DNA from 4 places in the Mesorhizobium sp. LNJC391B00 genome. Region 4 is predicted to be linked to each of the others. Evidence: predicted binding sites of a transcription regulator. Region 4 holds the regulator's gene; each other region holds the start of a gene.
The links. Region 4 encodes PhoB, which activates phosphate uptake and scavenging genes when phosphate is short. Its sites were predicted from a motif close to TGTCATNNANCTGTCAT; they were not measured.

Region 1 (5,882 bases), on a different contig from region 4:
CTTGCCGCCCAGCGTCTGCCAGAAGAAGGGCTGGATGCTCTCGAAGCCGAGCGGCAGAATCTCTTTGATGTAGGCGGCCGGGTCTTCGAGATTGGCCCGCACCATGGTGCCGATCCGGATGTCGAGAAGCGGGTTTGGCATCATGATGCTTCCTGTGTGATTGCGACGCGCCGTCCGGTCTCGGCGCTTTCGATGGCGCCAAAAACCATGGCCAGGCTTTTGATGTTGTCGCTGCCACGGGTTTCCGGCTCGCTGCCGGTCTCGATGGCGTGGATGAAATCCTTGATGATGCCGAGATGACCGCCGACGCGGTCGGCGGGATCGAGCGGCGGCACGATGATGGGCTGGGTCAGGTCGAACAGGCCGTCGCGGACCGACAACACAACCTCGGCCTTCAGCCCGTCCTCGCCGTCCCAGAGCAGGCTGCCGTGCTCGGCGACGATGCGCCATGTGCTCTCCCAACTGGTGCGGAAGCCCGCCGCGCACCAGGAGCCTGCATAGGTGAAGCGCTTGCCGCCACCGAGATCGAAGATAGCGCTGGCCGACGATCCCTGCCGGTACCAGGAATTGGCCGGCTCCCATTCCTGGCAAAAAACACCGGCGGGATCGCCTGCGACCATGTAGCGGGCGGCGTCGAATGTGTGGATCGCCATGTCGAGCAAGAGCACATGCGCCATCTCCTCGCGAAAGCCGCCGAAATGCGGCGCGACGAAGAAGTCGGCATGGATGCTGGTTGGCTTGCCGATGGCGCCGGAGTCGAGAAAGCGCCTGATGCGCCGGACATTGGCGACGTAGCGGCGGTTCTGCACCACGGCATGAACTCGCCCTACCTGGCGCGCCGCGTCGACAATGGCGCGGGCATTTTCCGGGGTGTCGGCGAGCGGCTTTTCGGTGAGCAGATGGCAATTATGGGCAAAGGCGGAAAAGGCGACGTCGCGGCGGGCGGCAGGAACCACGACATCGAACACCGCGTCGGGCTTGGTCTGGTCGAGCACCGCGTCGAGGCTGGTGCCGATTACCGCGCCGTCGAGCCCGTATTCGTGCGCCCTCGCCTTCGCCCGTTCGGCGTCGAGATCGACAAGGCCGACAATGGCCAGCCCGTCGATCTGCCTCGCGGCATCGAGCCAGGCCTTGCTCATCGCACCACAGCCGACGAGGACGGCATTCATCATCCGGCATTCCTCCCGTCCGGTCCCTCCAGACCGAATGTCACGGCATTTCCGGCATCACCGTAAACGTTTCTCCGTAAACGTTTACGAGAACACACCCGATGGCCTAGAATGTCAATCGGCTGCCCGCGAAAATCATCCCGAAGCCTTGGCCTGAGCGGCAGCCGGTGCTAGCCAAGGGTCGGGGGAGAGAAGTCCTTGGCGTCCAGCATCCATGACCTCGCGCGTCACCTGAACATTTCGATCGGCACCGTGTCGCGGGCGCTGAACGGCCGCGCCGACGTCAATGCCGACACCCGCCAGCGCGTGCTCGCCGCCGCCAAGCAGCTGAACTATTCACCCAACCAGTCCGGCCGCAGCCTGCGGCAAGGCGCCACCCATTCGATCGCCTTCATGCTGCAACCGCATCCGGGGGACCAGCAATATGGCGAACCGTTCTTCATCCCGTTCCTGATCGGTCTGCAAGGCCGGCTTGCCGAGTATGGCCTGGATCTGATGGTCGTCATGGGTGAGCCCGGTCAATATCAGCAGGACAGGCTGCGCCGCGTGGTTGAGACGCGCCGAGCCGACGCGGTCGTGTTGGCCAATACACGGCGGGAAGACGATCGGATCGACTATCTCAGCAAGGCTGGCTTTCCCTTCGCCACGCTTGGCCGAAGTCAATCCGGCGACGACACCTATCCTTCGCTCGATATCGATTTCGAGAGGGCGGGTGATGAAGCCGTCGACCGGCTGGTCGCGCGCGGCCACCGCCGCATTGCCGCCATCCGCCCTTCGCTTGATCTCAACTTCGGCTACCTGTTCCTCGACGGCTACCGCAAGGCGCTGAAGCGGCATGGTATCGAAGTCGACCCCGGCCTGATCGCCGACGGCTTCATCAACGAGGCCGGAGGCTACCAGGTGACGCCGCGCGTGATGCTCTCCAAGGACCGGCCCACAGCCATCATCTTCAACAATGACGCAATGGCGCTCGGCGGCTGCAAAGCACTGGCCGAGATGGGCATCAGGCCCGGCCACGACATCGCGGTGATCGTCATCGTCGACACGCCGCTCTGCCGTTATTTCTCGCCGGCGCTGACCGCCTTCCGTCCGTCGCTGGAGCCGATGGGCCGGCGGCTGGCCGAAATGCTGCTGGCCTCGCTTCCCGCCTTTGCCGGCCCGGAAGGTCCGCGCATCATCCGCGAAGTCTGGCCGCTGGAGCTGATCGCCCGCGACAGCGATTGATCATTGCGCTCTTCCCTCTCCTACAAGGGAGAAGGAAGAGGCCCTCTCTGTCACGCAAGTATCATGTTCGCGTCCTAGACCGCTTTGCGAGAGGGCGACATCGTCGATGCGATGCGGTGGCCCCTTTGCGCCGCTCAAGGCTTGTCACAAAGAGGATCTCCATGAAAATCTCGCACCGAACCGTGTCGCTCGGCGCCGCGCTGGCGCTGTTTACCGCCCTGACCCCTGCCCTTGCCGACAGCACCGCCACCGTTGGCGGCTTCGTCAACAAGGGCCTGGTCGGCGTCGGCCGCATCCCGGCCGATCAGAAGGACAAGTTCGGCGAGACCTTCGGCTCCGGCTCCGGCATGTCCATCGACGCCGCAAGCTGGACCCGTGGCGCGGACGGCTACAAGGGCTCGCTCTGGTTGCTGCCGGACCGTGGCTACAATGTCGTCGGCACCACCGATTACCGGCCGCGCCTCAACACTATTCATATCGAATTCACGCCGACCGCACTGGGCGCCACGCCCACCTCCGGCCAGGAACAGACAGGCGTCAAGGCGACGCTTGCCGATTCCCTGCTCCTCACCGACGACAAGGGCGCTGACGCCACCGGCCTCGATCCGCTCAACGGCGTGCGCGCGGCCAATGGCGACCTGCCGATCCTGCCCGAGGCCAATGGCAAGCTGGCGCTCGACAATGAGGCGATCGCGCGGCTGCCCGACGGCACCATGTTCATCTCTGACGAATACGGCCCCAACATCTACCGCTTCTCGGCCGACGGCCATCTGTTGTCGGCAACGCAGCCGCCCGCCGCTTTGGTGCCGATGCGCAAGGGCGCGCCGAACTTCGCCTCCGACAATCCGGGCCCCGGTGCAGCCGAACCCGATCCGAAGGATCCCGAAACCGGCCGCCAGAACAATCAAGGCCTCGAAGGCATGGCGCTGACGCCGGACGGCAAGTCGCTGATCGCTGTGCTGCAGTCGGCGCCCCGCCAGGATGGCGGCGATTCGCCCGCGACGCGCCAGAACACCCGTGCGCTGGTCTACGACGCCTCCGACCCGGCCCATCTCAAGCTGGTGCATGAATATGCCGTGCCGCTGCCGGTGTTCAAGGACGCCAAGGACAAGACCAAGGTCGCCGCGCAGAGCGAAATCGTGGCGCTGTCCGACAAGACCTTCGTGATGCTGGCGCGCGACAGCGGAAACGGCCAGGGGGCGAAGGGCGATACTTCGCTGCTGCGCCAGATTTTCGTCGTCGACGTCTCTGGCGCCACCGACATTGCCGGCGGCGCCTTCGATGCCGCCGACAAGCCGCTGGCGCCCAAGGGCGTGCTCGACCCCTCGGTGACCCCGGCCAAGCTGACGCCGTTCATCGACATCAACGACAACAAGGAACTCGGCCGTTTCGGCCTGCATGACGGCAAGCCCAACGACAAGAACAATCTGTCGGAGAAGTGGGAAGCAATGTCGGTGGTCAGCGTGCTCGATCCGGCGCTGCCCGACGACTATTTCCTGTTCGTCGGCAACGATAACGACTTTCTCACCCAGGACGGTTTTCAGGTCGGCGCGCCCTACAAGGCCGAAGACGGCGCCGATGTCGATACCATGTTCCTGGTCTATCAGGTCACGCTTCCGGGCCTCGCCAAGAAGTAGCCGTATACGGAAAGGCGGACGCGCCCGGCGCGTCCGCCTTTACCGTTTGTCGGCGATCAGCGATGCCGTGAAGGCACCTATTTCAAAATCTCCGCATCCCTTGGCACGCCGGCATCGATCGGCTCGGCGGTCCGGCTCGACACAGCCATGATCTTGCCCGCGGCCGACAGGTTCGGGCGCACATAGACCTGGGCTACGCCGTTGACCCGGCTGTAGAGGTCGATGATGTCCTGGTTCATGAAGCGCACGCAGCCTGACGACGCGTTCTTGCCGATCGAATCCCATTCCGGCGTGCCGTGCAGCCGGTACATCGTGTCCTTGCCGTCGCGGAACAGATAGAGCGCGCGCGCGCCGAGCGGGCTCTGCGGTCCGGGCGGCATGCCGTCCTTGTATTTCGCCAGTTCCGGCCGGCGCTGGATCATTTCCGGCGGCGGCGTCCACACCGGCCATTTCTTGCGCGCCTGGATCACGGCGCTGCCGGTCCAGCCAAACCCGGCCTTGCCGAGGCTGACGCCATAGCGCATTGCCTTGCCGCCGTCGCGCACCAGATAGAGAAAATGCTCGGATGTATCGACGACGATCGTGCCGGGTTTTTCGCCGGTCGGATCGTCCACGATCTGGCGCACGAACTTCGGATCGAGCTTGGCCACGGGGATTGCCGGCAATGAAAAGCCCTCATCGACGCGCGCCGAATACATGGTGGCGGCATCGCCCAGAGCCGGTTCAGGCGCCGGGGCGGGCGTTGGCGGCACCACGACATCGGTCGTGGTGCAGGCTGAAAGCGCCATGGAAGCGGCACCCAAAGCGGATATTCCAAGAAACGCGCGCCGGTTCAGGCGCTCGGAAAAAAGCGGATTGTCGGACATGATCCCCCCAGCCTATTCATCATATCCAACAGGATATGCGACCCCACGCGGCGACGACCCATATCCCATTCCGGATGTTTTGAGAACTGATTAGCGTGAAGCCGCCAGGTGGCATGTTCCAATGCCGCATCGACCTTGTCCGTCAAATCGGCGATCATTGCCGGGCGGACTTTGAGATGAACCTTCGCCGAACAGCCCATGGACGAAAAAATACCACCGCGCCGGCGCACCGGCGACCTGACCAGCGGCCCGATTCCGCGCACGCTGCTTTTGTTCGCTCTGCCGGTGCTCGGCTCCAACGTGCTGCAATCGCTCAACGGTTCGATCAACGCCGTCTGGGTCGGCCGCTTCCTCGGTGAATCGGCGCTGACCGCCACCTCCAACGCCAATCTGGTGCTGTTCCTGATTCTCGGCACCGTGTTCGGGATCGGCATGGCCGCGACCATCCTGGTGGCGCAATCGGTCGGCGCCCGCGACCTGCCCGAGGCGCGGCGCATCGTCGGCACCAGCGCCAGCTTCTTCTTCCTCGTCTCGGCTATCTTCGCCGTCTGCGGCTGGATCTGGGTCGACGCCATCCTCAACACACTGGGCACCCCGCCCGATGCGCTGCCGCTGGCGCGCTCCTATCTGCGTATCATCTTCGTCGCCGTGCCGATGATGAATCTTCTGTCCTTCGTCATGACGGTGCTGCGCGGTGCGGGTGATTCGCGCACGCCATTCTTCTTCATGGCGCTCGCCGTCGTGCTCGACATCATCCTCAATCCGCTGCTCATTCGCGGCATCGGCCCCTTCCCCGAGCTCGGCATCGCCGGCTCCGCCACCTCGACGCTGATCGGCCAGACAGTGAGCGTGATCGCCATCCTCGTCGTGCTTTATGCCAGAAAGCATCCGCTGCGGCTCGCCGGCGCCAACCTCGCTCTGCTGCGGCCGGATCCGGCGCTGCTCAGGATCGTCGTCTTCAAGGGCGTGCCGATGGGCCTGCAGAT
Region 2 (5,882 bases), on a different contig from region 4:
TGCCCTCGACGACGTCGCCGAGGAAGAAGGCCGACTGGATCAGGCTGAAGGGAATGTAGTCGGACGACAATATGTCGAGCAGGCCGTCGCCGGCCAGCGTGCGGGCCGAGACGTTGCCCGAATGCGAGGAGCCGCGCATGACGTTGGGCGCGCCCATCAGCACGCCGAGCCCGGCATCCTTCGAGGCCTTGGCGGCTTCCAGCGTGGTCGGGAATTCCGCGACGCGCACGCCCTGCTCGATCGCTTCGTCGACATGGCCCGATGTGGCGTCGTCATGGCTCGCCAGCACAATGCCCCGTTCGTTGCAGGCGGCTGATATCGCCACCCGGTTCGGTCCCGAATTCTTCGCTGATTCCGACATCCGCTTTTCGCAGAACAATTGGAAGTCGCGATCGGTCAGCTTCAGCTTGCGCTGGTAGTAATAGGCGTAGGTCTCGAGATTGACGAACTGGCGCTGTCCCGGCGCATGGTCCATCAGCGAGGCCAGTTTGACCCGCTCGTCGCCATCGAAATTGGCGAAAGCCCGCAAGCAATCCGGCGCCGAGACCTCGCAGCGCATGTGCAAGAAATGGTCGGCCCGCAACCGGTCTTTCGCGACGCTGTCCTCGATCGCGCCGGCGAGCTTGCGGATGTCGTCGGAGGTAATATCCGCGTCCTCGTCCATGCCGACACGCAAAGCGTCGAGCACGGTGGTGATGCCGGCGGTGGCCACCTGCGCGTCATGGGCAAGGACGGCGGCGATCGGGTTCCAGCGCACTTTCGGGCGCGGCGCATAGTGGCCTTCGAGATGGTCAGTGTGCAGCTCGACCAGGCCGGGAATGATGTAGTCGCCGCCCATGTCCTCGCCGCCCATGCCCCCGCCGGTGTGGCCGGTGCCGGCGTCGACGCCGGAGATAAAACCGTCGCGCAGCACGAGCGACCCTTCGACGATCTCGTCGGCAAGCACGATGCGGGCGTTGTGGAGAACAGTTTCGGCGGTCATTTCAGGCGGTACCTGGTTACTCGGACGAATTGCGGTCAGGCGGTTTTTCGGGCAGCGCGGCGGCCGAGCGCATGATGCGAAAGCACCATGAACGGAGCGCCCGGTTCGGTTTCGACGAACAGCGTCAGCGCATCCACCAGCACCGGCTGCTGCAGCACATCGGCGAACAGGCTGTCGATTGCCGCGCGCAGACGTTGGCTTTCCTGCGGCCCGGCCCGGCCGGACAGCGTCATGTGGAAGCGAAAGGTCTCGAACACGTAGGGGTAGCCCCACTGACAGAGATTGCGGAACTCGGCCGGTTTCAGCGAATCCGGGCTGCGCCGTTCGATTTCCGCTTCGGTGAGCGGCGCGCGAAAACGGTCGAAGCTAAGCACGACATCATCGGCGAAACGGTTGAGCGGCGGCAGCGGACCTTCCGGCACCAAAGCGAAGAAACCATCGATCTGGCTGACGACCAGGCGCGGGATGGTGACCGTCGGCGTTGCTTTGGCAAAGGCGTCCAGCGCCGCGCGCAACGAGCTTTCGGTTTCGTTGGCGGCCAACCGGAAGGGCGCTTTCAGCGTCGCATGAAAACCGTAGCGCCGCGCCGATGCGGTGTGAAAGGCGACTTCGGCCGCCGACAGCTCGCCCACCGCCTCGACCGGCCTGGTGGCGGCGCCAAAGGGGTCGCGACCCAGCCAGTTGGCGGCGATCCGCGCCAACGGCTCGTCCTGCCTCGGGGTGAAATAGATGGCGTAGCGCATCGAAAAAAATCCTCGTCAGCCCGCTGCCATAGGTGATTTCCATGACGGATTGACGAAGCTTATGCGAGTTTTCGAAGGCAAATCGACCCCATGGATCGTTAGCCGACGATTTTTCTTCCGGCGCAAGCGAAGGCCGATCAGGCCTTCATGAGCCATTCGTGCTCGGGCGCGTTGTGGAACTTCCACGTCCGCTTCGGCCCGGCCATGACGTTGAGGTAATAGAGGTCGTAGCCGTGGCAGGCGGCGCAGGGGTGATAGCCCTTGGGCACCAGCACAACATCGCCGTCCTCGATCGCCATGGCTTCGTCCAGCTCGCGGGCGCCGGTCTTGTCGGCGTCGGTGTAGACGCGCTGGAAGGCAAAACCCTGTGGCGGGTTGAGGCGGTGGTAGTAGGTTTCCTCAAGATAGGATTCGGCGGGCAGATTGTCCTGGTCGTGCTTGTGCGGCGGGTAGCTCGATGTGTGGCCGCCGGGCGTGATGACCTCGACCACCAGCAGCGAGTCGGCCGGCTTACCCTCGGGCAATATGTTGGTGACGTAGCGCGTGTTGGTGCCTTTGCCCCGAGTCTCCTGGCCGAGGTCGTGGGGTGCGATGACGCGAACGGGCAAGCCGCCGCCCAGGCCCGGCGCCGAGCAGACCGCGAGCTCGAGATCGGTGTCGGCGGTGACCGACCAATCCGACCCCTCAGGAATATAGACCGACCACGGCTTGCCCTCGAAGGGCGACATGCGCTCGCCGAGCAGGCCAAGTTCCCGGCCGCCGGCCTTGGCCGTGCCCTTGCCGGTGACGAACACCAGGCAGACTTCGCGACCGCCCGTCTTACCCGAGGCGTTTTCGCCGGGCTTCAAACGGTGCAGGTCGAAGCCGACATAGGTCCAGCCGGCGCTGTTGGGCGTGACATGCGCGACGCGGCCATGGCCCTTGTCGGCTTTGACGAGCAGTTTCGACATGTTTTGTCTCCTATCGCAAGTCTTCGAGGTCGGCCTCTCAACTTCGTCATCCTAGGGCGAAGCAGGAGCGAAGCTCCGTCGCGAAGACCCTAGGATGACGAAGCGAGGGACATTCCGGCCAATCACCGACGTAGGCGATACGCCAGGTGTCGAGTGTCCGACCCGCAAGCCCTTCCGAGCCACGGCCGTTCATTCCTTCGGTTCGGCGTCCGCCTTCGCTTCGCCGGTCTTCGGTCGATCAGGCGTAGCCTTGCTCTCCTCCACCGGCTTGTAAAGATAGAAGAACTGCCAGACGGCGTAGGCGGCAAAGCCGAGCGCAATGATGCCCCAGAACGGGGTGCCGGAGGCGAATTCTATTCCGGCCCAGATCACGCAGACGGCGACGACGGCAACGCGCCGCCACAGCGGCCGGAAGAACGGGTGCTCGTAATCCTTCATCGGACCGGCTTACGCATTGGGAAAGCCTTGCGTTTCCACCGTGTAGCCGGCCGCCGTCATCACCCGCATCAGCTCCTTGTAACCCACTTGGGCCATCTTCAGCGGCGGGTTCTTCTTCGGGTCCTGCTCGGCCTCGACGACGAACCAGCCTTCATAGCCATGGTCGGCGAAGCGCTGCACGATGGCGCCGAAATCGAGCGAACCGTCGCCAGGCACCGTGAAGGCACCGAGCGCCACGGCGTCGAGAAAGGACTGCTTCGTGCGGTCGAGCCCGTCGATCACGCCCATGCGCACATCCTTCACATGGACATGGCTGATGCGCTTGTGGTGGTTGTCGATGGCGCGCAGCACGTCGCCACCGGCAAAGGCGAGATGCCCTGCATCGAGCAGCAACGGAATGCCTTCGCCGGAATGGCGCATGAAGGCATCGAGCTCCGGCTCGGTCTCGACCACCGCCGCCATGTGATGGTGATAGGACAGCGGCATGCCTTGCTCGGCGCACCATTCGCCGAATTCGGTGAGGCGCCTGGCATAGGCCCTCATCTCGTCGTTGGACATTTTCGGCTTCGTGGCGAGAGGCCTGGAGCGATCACCCTGGATCGAGCGGCCGACCTCGCCATAGACGATGCAAGGCGCATTCACCGCCTTGAACAGGTCGATCATCGGCTGGATGCGATCCTTGTTCTTGCCCATGTCCTCATCGACCAGCGTGCCGGAGAACCAGCCGCCGCACAGCGTCACGTCGGCCTTTTTCAGGATAGGCAGCATGATTTCGGGGTCATTGGGAAAGCGGCGGCCCATTTCCATGCCGGTGAAGCCGGCCGAGCGCGACTGGCGCAGGCACTCTTCCAGCGAGACGTCGTCGCTGAGTTCGGCAAGATCATCGTTCCACCACGCAATGGGGGACATGCCCAGTTTGGCTTTCAAGTTTTAGCTCCGGTTTCTTGTTCACCCTCCCCCTTGTGGGGAGGGTCGCTGCGAAGCAGCGAGGTGGGGTGCGGCGCCAGACCCCCACCCGGACCTTCGGTCCGACCTCCCCACAAGGGGGAGGTAGGGGCCGGGTGCATGTACATCAATCGCCGATTGTCTGCATCTGCCGCTTTTCGTCGTAGGCCTTGCGGGCTGCGTTGACCTGCGGCCGTGCGGAGACTTCCGGCACCGCGACATCCCACCAATGGCCGCCGGCATCGGTGGAAATCAGCGGGTCGGTGTCGATGACCAGCACGGTGGTGCGGTCGTTGGTTTTCGACTTTTGCAGCGCAGTCTCCAGGCCAGTGATCGACGGCACTTTCTCGGCAATAGCGCCCATGCTGGCCGCATGCGCGGCGAAGTCGATGTCGGGCAGGATCTCGTGGCGCGCGTCCTTCAGGAGGTTGTTGAAGTTGGCGCCGCCGGTGGCCATCTGCAGCCGGTTGATGCAGCCATACCCCCTGTTGTCGAGCACCACGATGGTCAGCTTCAAGCCGAGCATCACCGAGGTGGCGATCTCCGAATTCATCATCAGGTAGGATCCGTCGCCGATCATGACGACGACCTCCTGGTCGGGCTTGGCCATCTTGGCGCCGAGCCCGCCGGCAATCTCGTAACCCATGGTCGAGAAGCCATATTCGCCATGGTACGAGCCGGGCGCGCCTGCCTGCCAGAGTTTATGCAGTTCGCCCGGCAGGCCGCCCGACGCGTTCAGCAAGGTCACGCCGGATCCCAGCGCGCGCTGCACGGCGCCGATCACCTGCGCGTCCGACGGGAAGGCGGCGTTGGTCGACGCCGTCACCTTGGAGGCTTCGGCCTGCCAAGCCTTCTTGCCTTGGGTCGCATTGTCGGTCCATGTCGCCGGTGCTTTCCAGTTCCCCAGCGCAGCACCGAGTTCGGCGAGCCCTTCGGCCGCATCGGCGACCAGCGGCAGCGCGCGGTGCTTGCCGGCGTCGAAAGGCTGCACGTTGAGGCCGATGATGGTCTTGCCGGAGTTCTTGAACAGCGCCCACGAGCCGGTGGTGAAATCCTGCAGGCGGGTGCCGATGGCGAGCACGACATCGGCTTCCTCGGCCAGCCGGTTGGCCGCGGACGTGCCGGTGACGCCGACCGCCGCCATGTTGAGCGGATGTGTGTCGGGCAGCGAGGACTTGCCGCCTTGCGTCTCGCAGACCGGAATGCCGGCGCTCTCGGCGAATTTCGCCAGTTCGTCCGAAGCCTGCGCATACAGCACGCCGCCGCCGGCGATGATCAGCGGTTTTTTCGCACCCTTCAGCGCGGTGACCGCCGCCGCCAATTCATGCCGGTCCGGACGCGGCCGGCGCTGGTGCCAGACGCGCTCGGCGAAAAAGCTCTCGGGATAGTCATAGGCCTCGGCCTGCACGTCCTGGCAGAGCGACAGCGTCACCGGGCCGCATTCCGCCGGATCGGTCAGCACCTGCATGGTCCGCGCCAATGCCGGGATGATCTGCTCGGGACGGGTGATGCGGTCGAAATAGCGCGACACCGGACGGAAGCAGTCATTGACCGTCGCGGTGCCGTCGGAAAAGTCCTCGGCCTGCTGCAGCACCGGATCGGGGATGCGGTTGGCGAAGACATCGCCCGGCAAAAACAGGACGGGCAACCTGTTTACGTGGGCGAGCGCCGCCGCCGTCACCATGTTGAGCGCACCGGGGCCGATCGAAGAGGTCGCGGCCATGAAGCGGCGGCGGAAATTGGCCTTGCCATAAGCGATCGCCGCATGCGCCATCGCCTGCTCATTGTGGGCGCGGAAGGTCGGCAATTCGTCGCGCAGCTGGT
Region 3 (5,882 bases), on a different contig from region 4:
CTGACCGACGCCATCGCCGCGGCCGCCGCGAAGTAATCCCGAGAACCATTCCCGATGAGCCTTCGCCATTTCACCGATCTTTCCGCCGTTTCCGAAGGCGATCTGCGCCTGATGCTGGACGATGCGGTGGTGCGCAAGGCGCGCCTCAAGGCCGGCGAACGGACCAAACCGCTCGAAGGCAAGGTGCTGGCCATGATCTTCGACAAGCCGTCGACGCGCACGCGCGTGTCCTTCGACGTCGGCATGCGACAGCTCGGCGGCGAGACCATCATGCTGACCGGGACCGAAATGCAGCTCGGCCGCTCCGAGACCATTGCCGACACCGCCAAGGTGCTGTCGCGCTATGTCGACGCCATCATGATCCGCACCACGTCGCATGAGCGGCTGCTCGAGCTGACCGAGAATGCCACGATTCCGGTCATCAACGGGCTGACCGACGACACCCATCCCTGTCAGCTGATGGCCGACATCATGACCTTCGAGGAGCATCGCGGTCCGGTTGCCGGCAAGACCATCGCCTGGACCGGGGACGGCAACAACGTGCTGCATTCGCTGCTCGAGGCCTCGGCGCGGTTCCGCTTCAACCTCAATGTCGCCGTGCCGGAAGGCAGCGAGCCGGCGCAGAAGCACATCGACTGGTCGAAGTCCAATGGCGGCAAGCTGCACTTCACCCGCTCGCCCGAAGAGGCCGTCGACCAGGCCGACTGCATCGTCACCGACTGCTGGGTGTCGATGGGCCAGGAACATCGCGCCCGCGGCCATAATGTCTTCTCGCCCTATCAGGTCAATGCGGCGCTGATGGCCAGGGCCAAGCCCGACGCCCTGTTCATGCACTGCCTGCCGGCGCATCGCGGCGAGGAAGTCACCGACGAGGTCATCGACGGTCCGCATTCGGTTGTCTTCGACGAAGCCGAGAACCGGCTCCACGCCCAGAAGGCGGTTTTGGCCTGGTGTCTGGGCGCTTGATCTCTAGGCGCTTGATCTCCAAGCGCTTGATCCGGGGCGGCGCGATGCCTATTTGCGCCCCATCACGCAAATCAAGCGCGTTTGGACGCATGCACCCCTCCGGGCCGCATGGCCGCGCCCTGGAGCTTTGTCATGTTGGAAACGCATCAAGTGACTGAACATCACCCCAAACTCGGCGAGTTCGGCTATGCCGGCGACGATCATGTCGTGCCCTTCGAGGTAGGCCCGCTCGACGTGCGCGGCCGCACCGTGCAGCTCGGGCCGATGCTCGACGCCATCCTCAACCGTCATGACTATCCCGAGCCGGTCGCCCGCCTGCTGGCGGAAGCCTGTGTGCTGACGGTGCTGCTCGGCACTTCGCTCAAATTCGAGGGCAAGTTCATCCTGCAGACCCGCACCGACGGGCCTGTCGATATGCTGGTCGCGGATTTCTCCACGCCTTCGGCATTGCGCGCCTATGCGCGCTTCGATGCCGACCGGCTGGAGGCCCTGGTGGCCGCAGGCCAGACCTCGCAGCAGACGCTGCTGGGCAGCGGCGTTTTGGCGCTGACCATCGACCAGGGGGCGCACACGCAGCGCTATCAGGGCATCGTCCAGCTCGACGGCGAGACGCTGGAAGACGCCGCGCGCACCTATTTCCGCCAGTCGGAGCAGATCCCGACCGACCTCAGGCTGTCGGTGGCCAAGCTGCTGACGCCCGGCCCCGGCGGTGCGCGCGAGCAGTGGCGCGCCGGCGGTATCCTGGCGCAGTTCCTGCCGCAGTCGCCCGAGCGCATGCGCGTGCCCGACATTTCGGGGGGCGACGGCGATCCGCGCGACGTGATGAACGAGCCGGCCGACAATTCTTGGCGCGAGCTGGTGGCGCTGCTCGGCACCATCGAGCCGACCGAGCTGATCGACCCGACCATCGGCGCCGAGCGGCTGCTCTACAGGCTGTTCCACGAACATGGCGTGCGCGTCTTCGGCGGCGTGCCGGTTGCCGACCAATGTTCCTGCTCAAGGGACAAGATACGCGGCATCCTCGAGGGGTTTTCCGCGCAGGAGATCAAGGACAGCACCGAAGATGGCGGCATCCACGTCGCCTGCGAGTTCTGCTCGAAGCAGTACGACTTCGACCCGGCGGAGTTTGCAACTCAGTAGCATCTCTTCCTTCTCCCCGTTCACGGGGAGAAGGTGCCCGAAGGGCGGATGAGGGCAGCGCGAACTTTGGTGAATGGCCGCGCATAGCCTAGGTCATGTGCGTGGAAGATAACCTCATGACTCTGGCGCTGCCCCTCATTGCCCTGCCGGGCATTTCTCCCCGTATAGTGACGGGGAGAAAACCCCTAATTCACCGTCCGTCGGGTCCCCGGCAGATCCAGCGAAAACGCGGGAATAGCGACGTCGAACGTCTCGCCCTTTTTGTTGCGCATGGTGTAGTGGCCGACCATGAAGCCGGACGGCGTCGAGAGCGGGCAGCCTGACGTGTATTGATAGCTGTCGCCGGGATTGAGCTCAGGCTGGTCGCCGACCACACCGGCGCCGCGCACTTCCTCGACCCGGCCGCTGCCGTCGGTGATGTGCCAGTAACGCGCCATAAGCTGCACGAAATCGTCCGACTGGTTGTCGATCGTCACCTGGTAGCCCCAGACATAACGGTTCTCCGCCGGGTCCGAGCGGTCCTCCAGGTAGAACGGTCTGACCTGCACTTCGATGTTGCGCGTGACGGCGCGGTACATGGGCTGCTCCGGTTGCGCAGCAGGGAACATTTGTCGCGCCATGCGGTTTGATACGCGCAGAGCGGCATGTCCTGCCAGCCTCAAAGCGCAGTGCCGACAACAATGTCATTTAAGTGACACATGACAATGTTGGTGTGCGCAAACCTTGCCGGCGACTCAAGGCCCATCTGTCGACTGACAAAGCAGCCGCGAGCGGCCTTTCCGGAGTGACCAGATCTCGATGGAACCAGCTCTCACAGCCGCCTTCGCTTCCTCCGCTTTGCTTCTTTCCAATCTCGCCAGCATCCTGCTTGCTTCGTCGAAACTGCAAGCGCGTCGCCTTATCCCTCCGCCGTCCGGCGAGCAGCCACCGGTCTCGATCGTCGTGCCGTCGCGCGGCGTGGAGCCGTTCACACAAGAGACGCTGCAGCGAGCCTTCTCGCTCGACTGGCCGCGCTACGAACTGATCTTCTGCGTCGCTCACGCCGACGATCCCGTCGTCAAACTGATAAACAGGGCGATCGTCCTGTTTCCCAACGTGCCGGCCCGGCTGCTGATCGGCGACGACCGCGTCAGCAGCAACCCGAAGCTCAACAACTGCGTCAAGGGCTGGGAAGCGGCGCGCTATCATTGGGTTATTCTGGCGGATTCCAACGTGCTGATGCCAAGGGATTACGTCCAGCACCTGATGGCGGCCTGGCGGACCAATACCGGGCTTATCTGCTCGACGCCGATCGGCTCTCGGCCGGATGGCTTTTGGGCCGAGGTCGAATGCGCGTTCCTCAACACGCTGCAGGCGCGCTGGCAATATGCCGGCGAGGCGCTCGGTCTCGGCTTTGCCCAGGGCAAGAGCATGCTGTGGAACAAGCCGATGCTCGATACCAATGGCGGTATCCGCGCGCTGGCCGCCGAGATCGCCGAGGATGCTGCTGCAACCAAGCTGGTCAACGGACTGGGCCTGCACGTCAATCTCGTTGCCTCGCCTTTCGAGCAACCACTGGGGCAGCGCCGACTTGCCGACATCTGGTCGCGCCAGGCGCGCTGGGCGCGGTTGCGCCGCGTCACCTTCCCACTGTTTTTCGCACCCGAGATCCTGACCGGCGTCGCCGTGCCGTTGGCGTTGGCGCTGGTGGCGGCCGCAAGTGCCGGCATCAGCCTGCCGGCCACGGTGATGGCCGTGCTGACGGCGGCCTACATTCCCGAATGCGCGCTGGCCGCGGCCAAGGGCTGGCATCTGTCGCTGCGCATGGTCCCGGCGATGATGGTCCGCGACATGATGCTTCCCGCCATCTGGGCGCGCGGCTGGCTGAGCGGCGCCGTCGACTGGCGCGGCAACACCATGACCATCGGCACCAAGACGGCCGAACTGGAAGAGGTTTCGTCGGGAGCGTGACGCCTCGCGGCCTATCCGGCTGCCTTCAGCGCCTGCGCAACGTCCTCCAGCAGATCGTCCGTATCCTCAAGACCGACCGACAGCCTGAGCGTTCCCGGCCCGATGCCAAGCTCGGCGCGAGCTTCGTCGCTGAGGTTCTTGTGCGTGGTGGTCGCCGGATGGGTGATCAGGCTCTTGGCGTCGCCGAGATTGTTGGAGATCAGCACGATGTCGAGCGCGTTCTGCAAGGCGAAGGCCGCCTGCTTGCCGCCCTTGACGTCGAGGCAGATCAGCGTCGATCCGCCCGTCATCTGCTTCTTGACGATGTCGGCCTGCGGGTGGTCGGCGCGGCCGGGATAGATGACGCGGGCGATTTCCGGCCGTCCTGCCAGGAAATCCGCGATCTTGGCCGCGCTTTCCGTCTGCTGGCGCACCCGAACCGGCAGCGTCTCCAGGCCCTTGAGCAGCGTCCAGGCGTTGAACGGCGACAGGCTCGGGCCGGTGTGGCGGAAATAGTCGTGCAAATTCTCGTCGATCCATTTCTTGTCCGACAGGATGATGCCGCCGAGACAGCGTCCCTGGCCGTCAATGTGCTTGGTCGCGGAGTAGACGACGATATGGGCGCCGAGCTGCAAGGGCTTCTGCTGCAAGGGCGTGGCAAAGACATTGTCGACGATCAGCCTGGCGCCGATCGAGGTGGCGAGCGCCGCCACCGCTGCGATGTCGACCACTTCCAGCGTCGGATTGGTCGGGCTTTCCAGGAAGAACAGTTTCGTGTTCGGCCGCACCGCCTTTTCCCAGTTGGCGATGTCGGTGCCGTCGACCAGCGTTGCCTCGATGCCGTATTTCGGCGCCAGCGTCTCCACCACCCAGCGGCAGGAGCCGAACAGCGCGCGCGCCGCAACGATATGGTCGCCGGCCTTGGCGCTGCACAGGAGCGCTGCCGTCACCGCCGCCATGCCGGACGCCGTGGCGCGCGCATCTTCGGCACCCTCCAGCGCGCACATGCGCTTTTCGAACATGTCGACGGTAGGGTTGGCGTAGCGCGAATAGATGAAGCCCGGCTCCTCGCCCTTGAAACGGGCTTCCGCGGCCTGCGCCGTTTCATAGACATAGCCCTGGGTGAGATACATCGCTTCCGACGTCTCGCCGAACTGTGAACGCAGTGTTCCCCCGTGCACGAGTGCGGTCTGAGGCTTCCAGTTACGCTTCTTGGTGCTCATCGCTTTTGTTCCAGACACAAAAAAACCGGCCGCGAAAGTCGCAACCGGTCCATATGGCCTTGCGGCCCGACGGTCCTTTAGCGACTTGTTTAACGTGGCTGCAAGCCGACCGGCCAAATCACCACGGGATAACGACCCTTTAGACCTCACCTGCGCTTGCGTCAATTGCCGGCTTCATTAAGAGGTTTGTACCAGGCAGGTTCCGCAATAATATCCAGCGGTTTTGCGGCAAGAACCTGCCACAAAGAGACCGACCTTGGAGCGGAGCCAGCCTTTTGCGGCAGACAGGCATTCTTCCCGATCAGGACATTTCCGCGCTGTTTCAGTCCGGCGCGCTGGAGTCGCCGCGCGCGCTCGATGTCGACCAGGTGCAGCCGGCGAGCCTCGATCTGAGGCTCGGCGACAAGGCTTTTCGCGTGCGCGCCTCCTTCCTGCCGGGTCCCGATCATCTGGTGGCCGACAAGCTTCACCGGCTGAAATTGCATGAGTTCAGTCTCGCCGAGGGCGCGGTGCTGGAAACCGGCTGCGTCTACATCGTGCCGCTGCTCGAAAGCCTGGCGCTGCCCGCAAACGTGTCCGCCTCGGCCAACCCGAAGAGCTCGACAGGCCGGCTCGACATCTTCA
Region 4 (5,882 bases):
CCGCTGCCTCCGGATTGCCCCCGATGGCGAAGACATAGCGGCCGAAACGCGTGCGCTTGGTGATGAACGTCATGATGATGCCGACAATCACCGCCATTAGCACCGGTATGGCGATGCCATGCGCGATGAACAGCCCGCCTTCGGGAACGGTGATGCCGTTCTGCTGTGCGTACTGGCGCACGATGCCGATCGGCCATGGATAGGAATTGGCGATCCACACGGCGCCGAGGATGGCCGCGCAAGCGACCACGCCAAGCAAGGTCTCGGCCCAGACGGGGCGCAGTGGAAAGCTGAAGCGCTTGCGCTGCGAGCGACCGTTGAGCAGCGCGAAGGCGACCGCCGCGCAGGCGACGATGCCGACGATCCAGCTGGCAGCGGCGCCAATCGAGCCGCGTGGTCCGCCGCCCATCAGCTGGAAGGTGGCGTCGAGTGGCGCGACCGTGCGCCCGCTGGTGATGAGCCATGCCATGCCGCGCCAGACCAGCAGGCCACCAAGCGTCACGATGAAGGCCGGAACCTGCATATAGGCGATGATGAAGCCCTGGAACGCGCCGATCAGCAGACCAAGCACCACGCCGGCGGCAAGCGCGACGATCCAGAGCCAGGGGTTTCCAAGCTGGAAGCCGATGACGCGAATCAGGAATTCGGCCTGTGCCACGCCCATGATCATGCCGATCACGCCTTCGACGGAGCCCACCGAAAGGTCGATGTTGCGCATGACGATGACCAATACCATGCCGGTAGCCATGATCGCGACCGAGGACGTCTGCACCGACAGGTTCCAAAGATTGCGCGGCGTCAGGAAAAGCCCGCCCGACAGGATATGTATGCCGACCCAGATGACCAGCAGCGCGCCGACCATGCCGAGGATGCGCGTGTCGAGCTCGGTCGCTTTCAGGAACCGGGCGACCGCGCCGAGTTCAGACGCTCGTGCCGTATCGGCCTGCGGATTTGAGGTCGTGTCGGTCATGATGTCCTCCAGCGGCTTGCCGTCGGGCGCGGATGCCGGACCACAGCCTAGAAGTTTGCCGCCGATGGCGGAAACACACAATTCTCGTAGAGAAAACGCCGCGGCTTGACAGCCGCGGCGCCTCATTTCTTCAAGTCGTCGAGATCAGTTGCAAGCCGCGACGCTGCCGGCGGCGACGCCCGTGCAGACTTCGTCCTTCTTGATCCAGCCGGCGTCGATGACGACGTTGAGGTTGTCCTTGGTGATCGCGACGGGGGTCAGGAACAGCGACTTGACGGTGTTGCCGCCAGGCGTGGTGAAGTCCTTGGCGCCGGCAATGTCGCCCGTCTTCTTGCCATCGGCAAGCTGCGAGGCGATCTCGGCGGCGTTCTTGCCGAGTTCGCGCGCGTCTTTCCACACCGACACCGTCTGCGTGCCGAGCGCGATGCGGTTCAGGGCGGCATGGTCGCCGTCCTGGCCCGAGACCGGAACCGTTCCGGCAAGGCCCTGCGCCGTCAGCGCGGCGACAACGCCGCCGGCGGTGCCGTCATTGGCCGCAACCACGGCATCGACCTTGTTGTCATTGGCGGTCAGGAACTGTTCCATGTTCTTCTGGGCGTTGGCCGGCAGCCAGCCATCGGTATAGGCCTCGCCGACATTCTTGATCTTGCCCGAGTCGATGGCTTCCTTGAGCACTTCCATCGAGCCCGAGAACAGGAAATCGGCATTCGGATCCGAGCCCGAGCCCTTGATGAAGACATAGTTGCCTTCGGGCTTCGCCTTGAACACTTCGCGGGCCTGCATGCGGCCGACTTCCTTGTTGTCGAAGGTCAGGTAGAAGACGTCCTTGTTCTCGATCAGGCGATCATAGCCGACGACCGGAATGCCTTCGTCCAGCGCCTTCTGCACCGCCGGGCCGATGGCCGAGGCGTCCTGCGCCAAGATGATCAGCGAGTTGGCGCCCTGCGAGATCAGGCTTTCGACGTCGGTCAGCTGCTTGCCGGGATTGGACTGCGCGTCGGCCGAAATGTACTTGTCGCCGGCGGCTTCGATCGCCGTTTTCATCGCCGCCTCGTCGGTCTTCCAGCGCTCTTCCTGGAAGTTCGACCACGACACGCCGATGACCTTGTCCTTCGCCTGCGCGACCGACATCAGCGCCAGCGACATGGCGACACCCGCCAGCATGGCGGCTGCAAATCTGTTCATTATAACCCTCCCTGCGCCGCCCGGCGCGACAAAACCGGCCCGAAGGCCTGCACAAAGAGGCTCCATTTTTTCGAGCCTCGAAAAAATACTGGTTCAATGATAAGGCACTGTCAACATCGATTATGATGGATTCTGATGGCGTTGCCGAATTTTTTCGAGCTCCGCAATAAACAATGACAGGGCTGCCGGCGTCTGCCAATATTTGGCTGGTGCCGTCGAACGCCTTCACTATCATGAGGCGCGAGGAGGCCGGGAGGAAAACAAATGTCGGTTGGGATCCGCCACGACGATCTGCGCCGTCGCAACCGTGCGATGGTGATTTCGGCCGTGCGCCGGGCCGGCCAGCCGTCGCGGACCGAGATTGCGGCGACCACCGGCCTCAGCCATTCGACGATATCGGCAATCTCGTCTGATCTAATTCAAGAAGGCATCCTGATTGAAGGCAAGCCTGGCGAGACCGGCTCGCTGAAACGCGGCCGGCCGCAGGTCGGCCTTGGCCTCAACCCGGAAGCGGCGGCGGTCATGACCGTGGTGCTGTCGCTGAACTTCCTCTCCGTCACCGTCATCGACTATGCCGGCCAGGTGGTCGCGGAAGAACAGCGCCGGCTCGACACGCTGACCATGCCGCGCGACGAGCTGATCGGCGAATGCGTAGCAATCGTCGGGCGGCGTCTCGCGGACCCGGACCTCGATGTCCAGAGCATCGCCCGCATTGCCATGGGCATCCAGGGCATCACCGATTCGCAGGCGCGGGCCATGCTGTGGTCGCCAATCACGCCACTGACCGACATTGCCTTCGCCGACATGTTGGAAGCGGAATTCGGCATTCCTGCCACCATGGAGAACGACTGCAATATGATGGCGGTGGCCCTGCAATGGCGCCAGCCCGAGCGCTACCGCGACAATTTCATCGCGATCCTCTTGTCGCACGGCATCGGCATGGGGCTGGTGCTGAAAGGCGAACTGTTCACCGGCACCCATTCCTCGGGCGGCGAGTTCGGCCACATGATCCACCGTCCGGGCGGCGCGCTCTGCCGCTGCGGGCGGCGCGGCTGCGTCGAGGCCTATGCCGGAAACTACGCCATCTGGCGCAGCGCCAAAATGATGAGCGAAGATGCCGAGCCGGTCGATATCGGCGACGCTGATATGCGCGCACTCGCCGCGCGCGCCCGCGAAACCGATGGCCCGGAGCGCGAAGCCTATCGCAAGGCCGGTGAGGCGCTCGGCTTCGGCCTCGGCAGCCTGTTTGCGCTGATCGACCCGGCGCCTGTCGCCATGGTTGGCGTCAGCGCCGCCGCCTTCGACCTGATCGAGCCGGCATTGCGCGAAGCGATCGCCCAGACCGCCGGCGGCCAGCACTCGAAGTCGATCTCCTTCGACACCGAGCCCAACGAGCTGCCGCTGATCCGCGAAGGCTGTGCCATGCGCGCGCTCGGCTTCGTCGATCAGGAGATTTTCGCGCCGGGCATTCAGGCCAAATCCGGCAAGCATGTCGCCTGAATGGCCGGCAACGGCGCGACGCGCAGCATCCTAGTCTTCCCTGATCGCGTAGCCGGCGCCGCGAATGGTACGGATGACATCCGGCATGCGGCCGTTGTTGACCGCTTTGCGTAAGCGCCCGACATGGACGTCGACGGTTCGCTCGTCGATGTAGATCGTCTCGCCCCAGACATTGTCGAGCAGCTGGCTGCGCGAGAACACGCGGCCGGGATGGCGCATCATGAATTCGAGCAGCCGGAACTCGGTCGGTCCGAGCCTGATCTCGCTCTTCTTGCGGTAGACACGGTGCGACTCGCGGTCGAGCACGATGTCGCCGACCTTGAGCACGCTGGACAGCACTTCCGGCTTGGCCCGGCGCAGCAGCGCCTTCACGCGCGCCATGAACTCCGGCGTCGAGAATGGCTTGACCAGATAGTCGTCGGCACCGGTGGACAGGCCGCGCACGCGATCGCTTTCCTCACCGCGCGCGGTCAGCATGATGATCGGCAGCCGCTCGGTTTCGGGCCGCACTCTAAGCCGCCGGCAGAGCTCGATGCCGGAAACAGCGGGCACCATCCAGTCGAGCACCAGGAGATCGGGCACGTTTTCCTGCAGGCGGATCTCGGCCTCGTCGCCGCGTGTCACCACCTCGACGTGATAGCCTTCGGATTCGAGGTTGTAGCGGAGGAGCACGCCTAGCGGCTCCTCGTCCTCCACGACCATGATGCGTGGCGCGATCATAGGCAGTTCACCCTCATCAGGCCGGCGTGGCCATCGCCGTCTCGTCCTGCTTCGGACGATTGGCGGGCAATTGCTGGCCGGTCAGCACATAATACGCATTTTCGGCGATGTTGGTGACATGATCGCCGATGCGCTCAAGATTCTTGGCGCAGAACAAGAGATGCGTGCAGGCGGTGATGTTGCGAGGGTCTTCCATCATGTAGGTCAAGAGCTCACGAAACACGGACGTGTATTTGACGTCGATGCGCTCGTCGTCATTCCTGAGTTTTGCAAGAGCTGCCGCATCGGTGGCGGCATATTCCTCGACGACGCCTTGCACCTGGATCAGCACCAGCTGCGCCATGGCATCGATGGAGTGCGAGAGGTCGCGCGGCGTGACGCTCAAGCCCACGGTGCCGACGCGTTTGGCGATGTTCTTGGCGAGATCGCCGATGCGCTCGAGGTCGCCGGCCATGCGGATCGAGCCGACCACGGCGCGCAGATCGTTGGCCATCGGCTGGCGCTTGGCGATCAGCGTGATGGCGCGGTCGTCCAGTTCGCGCTGGCGCGCATCCATGATGGCGTCGTCGGAAACGACACGCTGTGCCAGCGCATTGTCCGAATTGAGCAGCGCCCTGGTCGAGCCGCTGACCATCGAGCCTGCCAGATCGCCCATGTCGCGGATCAGCTTGCTGATCTGCCCGAGCTCTTCATCGAAGGAGGCGACGGTATGTTCACCCATGATCTTGGTCCTCGTGCCTGAAAATTCACCCGCCGGACGGCTCAGCCGAAGCGGCCGGTAATGTAGTCCTGGGTGCGCTTGTCGTCGGGGTTGGTGAACATCTTGTCGGTGGCGCCCTCCTCGACGAGATAGCCGAGATGGAACATCGCCGTGCGCTGCGACACGCGCGCCGCCTGCTGCATCGAGTGGGTGACGATGACGATCGTGTAGTTCTGGCGCAGTTCGTCGATCAGCTCCTCGACACGGGCGGTGGCGATCGGATCGAGCGCCGAGCAGGGCTCGTCCATCAGGATCACCTCCGGCGACACGGCGATGGCGCGCGCGATGCACAGGCGCTGCTGCTGGCCGCCGGACAGGCCGGTGCCGGGCTCCTGCAGGCGGTCCTTGACCTCGTTCCAGATCGCCGCCTTCTTCAGGCTCTGCTCGACGATCTGGTCCATGTCGGACTTGCGCTTGGCCAGCCCATGGATGCGCGGGCCGTAGGCGACGTTCTCGTAGATCGACTTCGGGAACGGGTTGGGTTTCTGGAACACCATGCCGACGCGGGCGCGCAGTTCGACGACATCGATGTTCTTGTCGTAGATGTCGTCTTCATCGAGCGTGATCTTGCCGGTCACCCGCGCCGAATCGATGGTGTCGTTCATGCGGTTGAGGCAGCGCAGGAAGGTCGACTTGCCGCAGCCGGACGGGCCGATCAGCGCCGTCACCTGGTTCTGGCGGACGTCGAGATTGACGTCGAACAACGCCTGCTTCTCGCCGTAGAAGACGCCGACCTTGTCGCCGCGC

Region 1: X750_RS157725 (esterase-like activity of phytase family protein) is a predicted target of PhoB. The motif match lies at 2,442-2,458, and genes of this name have one in related genera.
Region 2: X750_RS141775 (DUF1045 domain-containing protein) is a predicted target of PhoB. The motif match lies at 1,767-1,783, and genes of this name have one in related genera.
Region 3: X750_RS160010 (ceramide glucosyltransferase) is a predicted target of PhoB. The motif match lies at 2,788-2,804, and genes of this name have one in related genera.

The regions. Positions count from the first base shown of each region.
Region 1 covers NZ_AYWI01000002.1:467,666-473,547, forward strand. The annotation lists gene X750_RS157740 (sugar phosphate isomerase/epimerase) at 1-144, opposite strand, end outside; gene X750_RS157735 (Gfo/Idh/MocA family oxidoreductase) at 141-1,172, opposite strand; gene X750_RS157730 (LacI family DNA-binding transcriptional regulator) at 1,368-2,393, shown strand; gene X750_RS157725 (esterase-like activity of phytase family protein) at 2,555-4,030, shown strand; gene X750_RS157720 (L,D-transpeptidase) at 4,108-4,896, opposite strand; gene X750_RS157715 (MATE family efflux transporter) at 5,095-5,882, shown strand, end outside.
Region 2 covers NZ_AYWI01000010.1:191,918-197,799, reverse strand. The annotation lists gene X750_RS141770 (alpha-D-ribose 1-methylphosphonate 5-triphosphate diphosphatase) at 1-982, opposite strand, end outside; gene X750_RS141775 (DUF1045 domain-containing protein) at 1,018-1,725, opposite strand; gene iolB (5-deoxy-glucuronate isomerase) at 1,863-2,675, opposite strand; gene X750_RS141785 (hypothetical protein) at 2,865-3,113, opposite strand; gene iolE (myo-inosose-2 dehydratase) at 3,123-4,040, opposite strand; partial or broken gene iolD (3D-(3,5/4)-trihydroxycyclohexane-1,2-dione acylhydrolase (decyclizing)) at 4,186-5,882, opposite strand, start outside.
Region 3 covers NZ_AYWI01000001.1:580,771-586,652, forward strand. The annotation lists gene X750_RS160030 (aspartate aminotransferase family protein) at 1-36, shown strand, start outside; gene argF (ornithine carbamoyltransferase) at 55-966, shown strand; gene X750_RS160020 (Hsp33 family molecular chaperone) at 1,075-2,106, shown strand; gene apaG (Co2+/Mg2+ efflux protein ApaG) at 2,292-2,684, opposite strand; gene X750_RS160010 (ceramide glucosyltransferase) at 2,905-4,056, shown strand; gene X750_RS160005 (O-succinylhomoserine sulfhydrylase) at 4,068-5,258, opposite strand; SAM riboswitch at 5,316-5,393, opposite strand; gene X750_RS160000 (2'-deoxycytidine 5'-triphosphate deaminase) at 5,534-5,882, shown strand, end outside.
Region 4 covers NZ_AYWI01000011.1:122,190-128,071, reverse strand. The annotation lists gene X750_RS141070 (sugar ABC transporter permease) at 1-970, opposite strand, end outside; gene xylF (D-xylose ABC transporter substrate-binding protein) at 1,115-2,155, opposite strand; gene X750_RS141080 (ROK family protein) at 2,420-3,655, shown strand; gene phoB (phosphate regulon transcriptional regulator PhoB) at 3,686-4,375, opposite strand; gene phoU (phosphate signaling complex protein PhoU) at 4,392-5,096, opposite strand; gene pstB (phosphate ABC transporter ATP-binding protein PstB) at 5,138-5,882, opposite strand, start outside.